2 regions of the Streptomyces sp. NPDC090022 genome follow, and region 2 is predicted to be linked to the other one. Evidence: riboswitches for the same ligand, from Rfam matches in the RefSeq annotation. Region 2 holds a riboswitch; the other holds the start of a gene.
What was found. Region 2 has a riboswitch for cobalamin ahead of ACIPXB_RS01940 (DUF4430 domain-containing protein). Riboswitches for the same ligand answer to the same signal wherever they lie in the genome.
Positions count from the first base shown of each region.

Region 1: linked by a shared signal. The riboswitch ahead of ACIPXB_RS23775 (hypothetical protein) and the one ahead of ACIPXB_RS01940 (DUF4430 domain-containing protein) in region 2 are both predicted to bind cobalamin.

Region 1 covers NZ_JBIVFN010000014.1:167,187-170,667, reverse strand. Annotated here, with positions in the region: gene ACIPXB_RS23780 (prenyltransferase/squalene oxidase repeat-containing protein) at 1-1,218, opposite strand, end outside; cobalamin riboswitch at 1,350-1,420, opposite strand; cobalamin riboswitch at 1,540-1,678, shown strand; gene ACIPXB_RS23775 (hypothetical protein) at 1,794-3,206, shown strand; gene ACIPXB_RS23770 (enoyl-CoA hydratase/isomerase family protein) at 3,239-3,481, shown strand, end outside.
Region 2 covers NZ_JBIVFN010000001.1:420,158-423,638, reverse strand. Annotated here, with positions in the region: gene ACIPXB_RS01945 (ABC transporter substrate-binding protein) at 1-603, opposite strand, end outside; gene ACIPXB_RS01940 (DUF4430 domain-containing protein) at 910-1,404, opposite strand; cobalamin riboswitch at 1,539-1,684, opposite strand; partial or broken gene ACIPXB_RS01935 (alanine--tRNA ligase) at 1,729-3,481, opposite strand, start outside.

The DNA.
Region 1 (3,481 bases), on a different contig from region 2:
GAGGGCCAGGGCGATCAGGCCGGTGGAGCTCGCGTCGCTGTCGCACCACTCGCCCGCGCGGATGAGGACGCCGGTGAAGCCGCCGTCCTCGCACTGGAGCAGCGTCAGCCGGTTCACGGCGTCGGCCGGCGGGGTCACCCCGCCGTTCAGCAGCGCGATGACGGCCATCGCCTGGGCGTCGGCCTGGCCGGTGGTGCGGAAGTCGCCCTTGGTCAGGCAGCCCTCCACCGTCTCGCCGTCGCCGATGTCGCGCGGGCAGACGTACTTCACCAGATCGCCGAGCAGGTCGTGCCCGCCGAAGGCGCGCGGGTCCTTGCCCGTGGCCTCGGCGACGAGCGCGAGCCGCGCGGCGGCGGACGCGTCCGGGATGCCGTCCTTGCCCGCCGGGTAGGCGTACGCGTCCGTCTGCTCGGGCGTCGCGAGGAAGTCCGCGATCCTCCGGGCCGCCGGGCTCTCGCGGTCGGCGCTCGCGAGGGCGTAGACGACCTCGGTGGTCAGCAGGTGGTTCGGGGTGGTGGAGCCCTCGTCGACGATCCGCTGCCCGTCGGTCAGCCGGCCGGTGAGCCAGCGCGTGGCGGCGGGCACGTCGACGGTGCCCGGCGGCACGGTGGGCGGGCCGGTCGGCCCGGTCGGCGTGGGGCGGGGGCCGCCGCCCCCGGCGCGTACGTCGTCGGGGGAGAACGTGGGCTTGCCACGCGTCCCGCCGATGTCCGTACCGCCGAACACCCAGGCGTCCACGTCGCCCGGCTTCGGCTGGCGGGCCATCGCGCCCAGCGGGCTGTACGTCCAGTTCTGCTGGCCGGGCGAGGCGATCCAGTACGACCAGTAGGCGGAGGCCTGCGGGGTGAGGACGCAGTCCTCGTTCTCCGGAGTGGGGTACTGCGTACCGGAGTTGAAGGAGCCGTTGCCGATCCGGCAGATGAAGCCGGGGCCGTCGTGGACGGTGCCCTCGGTGGTGAAGCCGGCCTCGTGCAGCAGGTCGTACCCCGTGGTGGGGGTGGTGTCGCAGCCCCGCTCGACCTTGCCGCCGAACGGGCCGAAGTCGACGGCGACGATCGCGCCGGTGGTCGCCGTGCAGCCCTCGACCGGGTCGGCCGAGGCGGACGTACTGCCGCTCAGGAAGGCCACGCCCGCCGTGAACGTCAGCAGCGCCGCGGACACGAGCGACAGCAGCCGCTTGCCCCCGACGCGTTGCTCTGCTTGCTCTGCGGTCCCCACCACGGCCCCTCGTGTCTGCCGGGCGGACGCGTGCGTGGCAAAGGGCTCCCGCCGGGCACCGTGGGCCCCGGGGAAGCCGATCGAACCACGCCGTAGTCCGCGACGGCGCTTCTCGCTGAAACCTGGCCCCAGGCATTCCGGCTCGCCCGGACGATGCCGGGCCCACGGCTGCGGGTCAGCGCCGGATTCAGACCGGCTTCCCCTGGAGCTGAGTGCTTATCAGTCGGAGTGGAACACGCGGATAAAGACAGCGTCAAGGTGCTCTGCGTCTCACTGGAGCGGCGCTCCAGCGGCGCCCGTAGCCCGCTCCGGGGTGGCTGGCGGACCATTGATCACTCGGGTAGCGTCCTGGGCTGCCACATGGGGGAATCCGGTGCGAAGCCGGAGCTGACGCGCAGCGGTGTGGGACGGCAGGGGCCGTTTCCGAGCCCGAATGCCCATCCGGCGATGCAGTACAGGAAGCCGTACCACGCGTTCCGGGCGGCGGCCCTCCGGTGTGCCCGGCCGCGCGTGGAGCGCGGCGTCGGGGGAGTTCGCCGGCAGCGGTCGGCGTCCGCCGATTCCAGGAGCAGGCCATGTCCCGTCCCCGTACCTCCCGCCGCCTCGCGCTCGCGGTGCCCGCCGCGCTGGCCGCGTTCGCCCTCACCGCGCTGCCCGCCGCCGCGACCTCGTCGCCCGCGCAGATCGCCACGTCCAAGACCAACGGCGTCGCCTACCTCAAGTCCCTCCAGGCCGCGGACGGTTCGTACGCCGGCGCCGGACTGTCCAACGAGTGGGCGTTCACCGCCTTCGCCGCGAGCGGTACGGCCGTCGCCGACGTCCACCCCGGTGGCGACACCACGAAGAACGCCCGGACCGTCTACCGCAACCTGCTCTCGACGGCGGGCTGGCCGCAGGCTTCCCCCGTGGTCACCGACTACGAGCGCGGCACGCTCAACGCGTACGCCGCCGGCATCGACCCGGCCCGGGTCTCGGCCTCCCGCAACCTCATCGCCCACGTCTACTCGTACTGGCAGACGGCGGAGGCGGGCTACTTCGGCCCGTCCGGGAACTTCAACGGCACCGTGTTCGCGGCCCTTTCGCTGGGCGGCGCCAAGACCCAGGCCGGCGGCAACCGCGTCCCGCAGGCGCTGACCGACGCCATGGTCACCCGGATCCGCGCCAACCAGCACGTGGACGGCGGCTGGACGTACCAGAAGGCCGAGGGCAACCCGACCGTCCTCAACTCCGCGAGCGACGTGGATATGACGGGTGCCGCCATGGCCGCGCTGTGCGTCTCCGGGGTCCCGGGCACCGACGCCGACGTCGTCCAGGCGAAGAACTTCCTCAAGGGCAAGCTGGCCAACACCACCGGCGCCTTCAACTCCCTGTACGGCATCAACACCAGCTCCAACGGCTGGGGCGTGGCGGGCCTGAACGCCTGCGGCATCAACCCGCAGACCGGGGACTTCCGCACGCCCGCGGGCAGGACCCCGATCGACTTCCTGATCGCCAACCAGTTCAACCCGGCCGGCGGCTTCAAGTACAAGCCGGCCGACACCACGCCGACGTCCTACGCCTCCATCGACGCCCTGCGCGCGGTCGCCGGCGGCGGCTTCACCACCGCCCCGCCGGTCCCGGTCACCCCGGGCGCCCCGCAGTGGGTGGCGCAGAGCACCTTCACCGCCGGTACGGCGACCAAGCTGGCCCTGACCGTCGACGACGGCACCGGCGGCCTCAAGGTCTGCTCGGTGGCCTTCACGCCCACCGGTACGACCACCACCCTCGGCGACGTCCTGGCCGCGGCCACCACCGGCGCCACCCCGGCGGGCTGCGTCACGAGCGTGACCCCCGCATCGGGCACCGGCACCATCACCGCGGTCAACGGCGTCTCCAACAGCGGTGGCTCGACCTGGAAGGTCAGCGTCGACGGCTCCGCCTTCGCCGGCGCGCAGCGCGAGAAGATCATCAACGTGGGTGACACCATCGCCCTGCGCTACGGCAGCTGACTGTTCCCCTCCTGGAAGGAACCGACGAGATCATGCGCGACACGGACGCGGCGCAGGACGAGGTCCTGCTGGCGGTCGAGGGCCGGGCCGGACACATCACGCTCAACCGTCCCAAGGCCCTCAATGCCCTCAGCCACCCCATGGTGCTGCGCATCGGGGAGGCGCTGACCGCCTGGGAGCGGGATCCCTCCGTACAGACCGTGGTGATCTCGGGCGCCGGTGAGCGGGGCCTGTGCGCGGGCGGTGACATCCGCGCCATCCACGCGGACGCCCGC
Region 2 (3,481 bases):
CAGTCGGCCCCCGACCGAGTCCAGGGTGCCGTGCAGCTTCTTCACCACCTCCTCGGCGCGGTCCGGGACGCCGAAGATCTTCGCGACCGTGCGTATCTCCTCGTCCATCATCTCCATCGTCACCGGGCCTTCGGGGCACTCCTCGATGTTGAGATGGGTGTGGACTCCGGCCTTGACCAGGGCGGCGCGGCCGCGCCCCTCCTTCTCGTCGAAGGTGGTCGCGAACCCCCCGTAGACCAGGTCGGGTTCGACGGCCAGCAGCGCCTCCGCGGAGGGGTACTCCTTCGAGACGACCTTGATCCGGTCGTAGGCGGCCTGGTACTCGGGGAGCACCCTGTCGTCGAGGTACCCCGTGGCCACCATCGACTTCTCCAGCCCGAGCGCCAGCATCACCTCGGTCGCGTGCTGGTTCAGCGACACCGCGCGCCGCGGCGGCCGCTGGTACGTCGTCTCCACACCGCAGTTGGAGATCGTGACCGGAAACCCCGCGGCTGCGGGTGCCTTTGCGGCCGACGTGTCGACACGGGGTGCTCCCCCACAGCCGGCGGCAAGGAACACTGCCGCGACCACGGACACCAGCGTGTACCGGCGCATCTTCCTCATCAGATGGTTCCTCTCGCCACAGTCGCATGCGGGCATGGGGAGGTCCGCTCGTCAGCGGAGGGGCGGGTTTCAGCCGCTCCGCATCGCTGTGCAACCTCTCAGCAGTTGCGACTTGCCTGCAATAGGGGCGTCGATACCAGAGGGGGCGCACGGTTGCGCGCCCTGCTGTGCAACGGAGCCGACGAGGTGACCGACGCCGGCGACACCGTGGCGCCGTGCTGGGGCGCCTGAGGCACCCGGCGGGCCCGGGGCCCGCACCAGCGCGCCCCGGCCCGCCGGCTGGGCCTTGGCCTGGGCCGGCTGGGCTCAGAAGGACGTCCAGACGAACGACACCTGGTCGCCGGCGTTCAGCTTGAACTGGCAGCCGCCGACCGGGGTGGGCGTGCCGTTGACGGATATGTTCCAGTACGCCGAACCGCCGCCGCTGACGCCCTTGATGGTGTCGACGGAGAAGTCGTCGAAGGAGGCGTACCAGGTGCCGTCCCAGCCGAAGTAGTGGTTCTTCGCCGCGTCGTCCAGGGCGGCGGTCGGGGTCGGAACCCTGCTCGGGTTCGCCCCGCCGTTGGTCCCGTCGCACTTGTGGGTGCCGCCGGTGGCGGTGGTCACGTCGTGGCCCTTGGTCTTGACCTTGCCCTTGAACAGCAGGCCGTCAGGGCCCTGCACGGTGAGGGTGACCTTGACGGCGGCGTTGGTGTTCACGGGCTTGGCGTGGGCGACGGCGGGCGCGACCGTGAAGCCCGTGAGGGCGAGTCCCAGGGCGGCCGTGGTGACGGCGGCGCGACGGGTGGGGCTCAGGAGCATGGGGGGCCTTTCTGACCGGTCGGGTCGGCCGATGAGGCCCCTCGACCGGCGCGGCCCACCCCGGGCAGGCGCTCGAGCGCACTGGCGTGGTGTTCCGGCGGTACCGGGCTTCGCTCTGCAGACCGTGACAGTGGAAGCGGATGCTGCCGCGCGGCGGGCATCCCGACTCGCGGCGCTGGTCGACGCGCCGCACACGGTTGCAGGTCAGCGCCGGATTCCCACCGGCTTCCCCCATCGCACAGCCATGAAGTTGTCACCGGCCGGAGCCGGGCAGTGGAATCGTACGGGCCGCACCCGTACCGGCCAAGTGCCTTCGGGACCGGGCAGGCCGCCGCCCTGGGCGAGCTCCGCAGAGCCGCCGCCACGCCCGCCGAGGAGCTGCTGGACCAGTACGGAGGCGTTCAGCCCTGTGTCGCGGGCCGCAGTGTTGACGGCGGTGACCAGCCCCGTGCCCGCGGCGATGGCGACAACGCCCGGCGTACCGGCGGGAAGGCGGTCGCGTACGGCCGCTGCGAGCGCTCGGGCGTCGTTGGTGTCCTCGTCCGTCGTGGCGGTGACAACCTGGACCCCGTTGGCATGGGCGGCGGTGGCGGCGAGTTCGTTCGCGCGGGCGGTGGTGGCCTGCTGCTCGAGGCGGGCGTTCTCCCGGTCCGCCGTCTTGAGCCGCTCCAGCAGGCCGGCGATCCTATCGGGCAGCTCGGCGCGCGGGGCGCCCAGCTGTTCGGCGATCCGGGCGACGAGGTCGCGTTCGCGGGCCAGGTAGGAGAAGCCCTCGACGCCGACCGCGGCCTCCAGGCGGCGCATGCCGGCGCCGACCGAGCCCTCGGAGGTCAGGGCCACGGTGCCGATCTGGGAGGCGTGCTCGACGTGGGTGCCGCCGCACAGCTCGCGCGACCAGGCCCCGCCGATCTCGACGACGCGGACCTTCTCCCCGTACGTCTCGTCGAACAGGGCGAGCGCCCCGAGTTCCTTGGCCTCGGGCAGCGTCATCCACTGCACTCCGACGGGCAGGTCGCGGCGCAGGGCGCGGTTGGCGGCCTCTTCGACCTCGCTGCGGACGGCCGGGGAGAGGGCTCCGCGCCAGGGGAAGTCCAGGCGGAGGTAGCCGGGCCGGTTGTACGAGCCGGACTGCAGGGCGGTGGGGCCGAGGACCTCGCGCAGGGCCGCGTGCAGGACGTGGGTGCCCGAGTGGGCCTGCCGTGCGCCGAGGCGCCACTCGGCGTCGACGGCGGCGTGCACGGCGTCGTCGGGCGCGAGCTCGCCGGCGGTGATCCGTACCTGGTGGACGACCAGGCCCGGCAGGGGCCGCTGGACGTCGAGGACCTCGGCCTCGACGGAGGCGCCCGACAGGCGGCCCGCGTCGCTGTCCTGGCCGCCGGACTCGGCGTAGAACGGGGAGCGGTCCAGGACGACGGTGACGAGGTCGCCGGCGGCCGCGACCGGGACCGGGCCGGAGGTGCCGAGCAGGGCCAGTACGCGGGACTCGGTGGTCAGGGTCTCCCAGGCCCGCCAGTCGGTCGGTCCGTGCTCGTCCAGGACGGAGCGGAGGGCCGAGGTGTCCAGGGAGCCGCCGGACTTGCGGGCGCGGGCGTCGGCTCGGGCCCGCTCACGCTGGGCGTTCATCAGCGCCGTGAAGCCCTCACGGTCGACCTCCACGCCCTGCTCCGCGGCCATCTCCAGGGTCAGGTCGATCGGGAAGCCGTACGTGTCGTGCAGCATGAACGCCTGGGCGCCCCGCAGCGACCGGCCGCCTTCGGACGTCACCTGCGCGACCGCCGTGTCCAGAACCGTGGTGCCCTGCTTGAGGGTGGCCCGGAAGGCCTCCTCCTCTCCGTACGCCTGGTCGGCGATGCGGGCGAAGGAGTCCGCGAGCTCGGGGTAGCTGGGGGGCATGCAGTCGCGGGCGACCGGCAGCAGCTCGGGCAGGACCGGGTCGTGGACGCCGAGCTGGCGCATGGAGCGGACCGCGCGGCGCAGGATACGGCGCAGGACGTAGCCGCGTCCCTCGTTGCCGGGCGCGGTGCCGTCGCCGAGCAGCATCAGCGCGGTCCTCGTCGACCGCCGGCCCGCCTTCCCG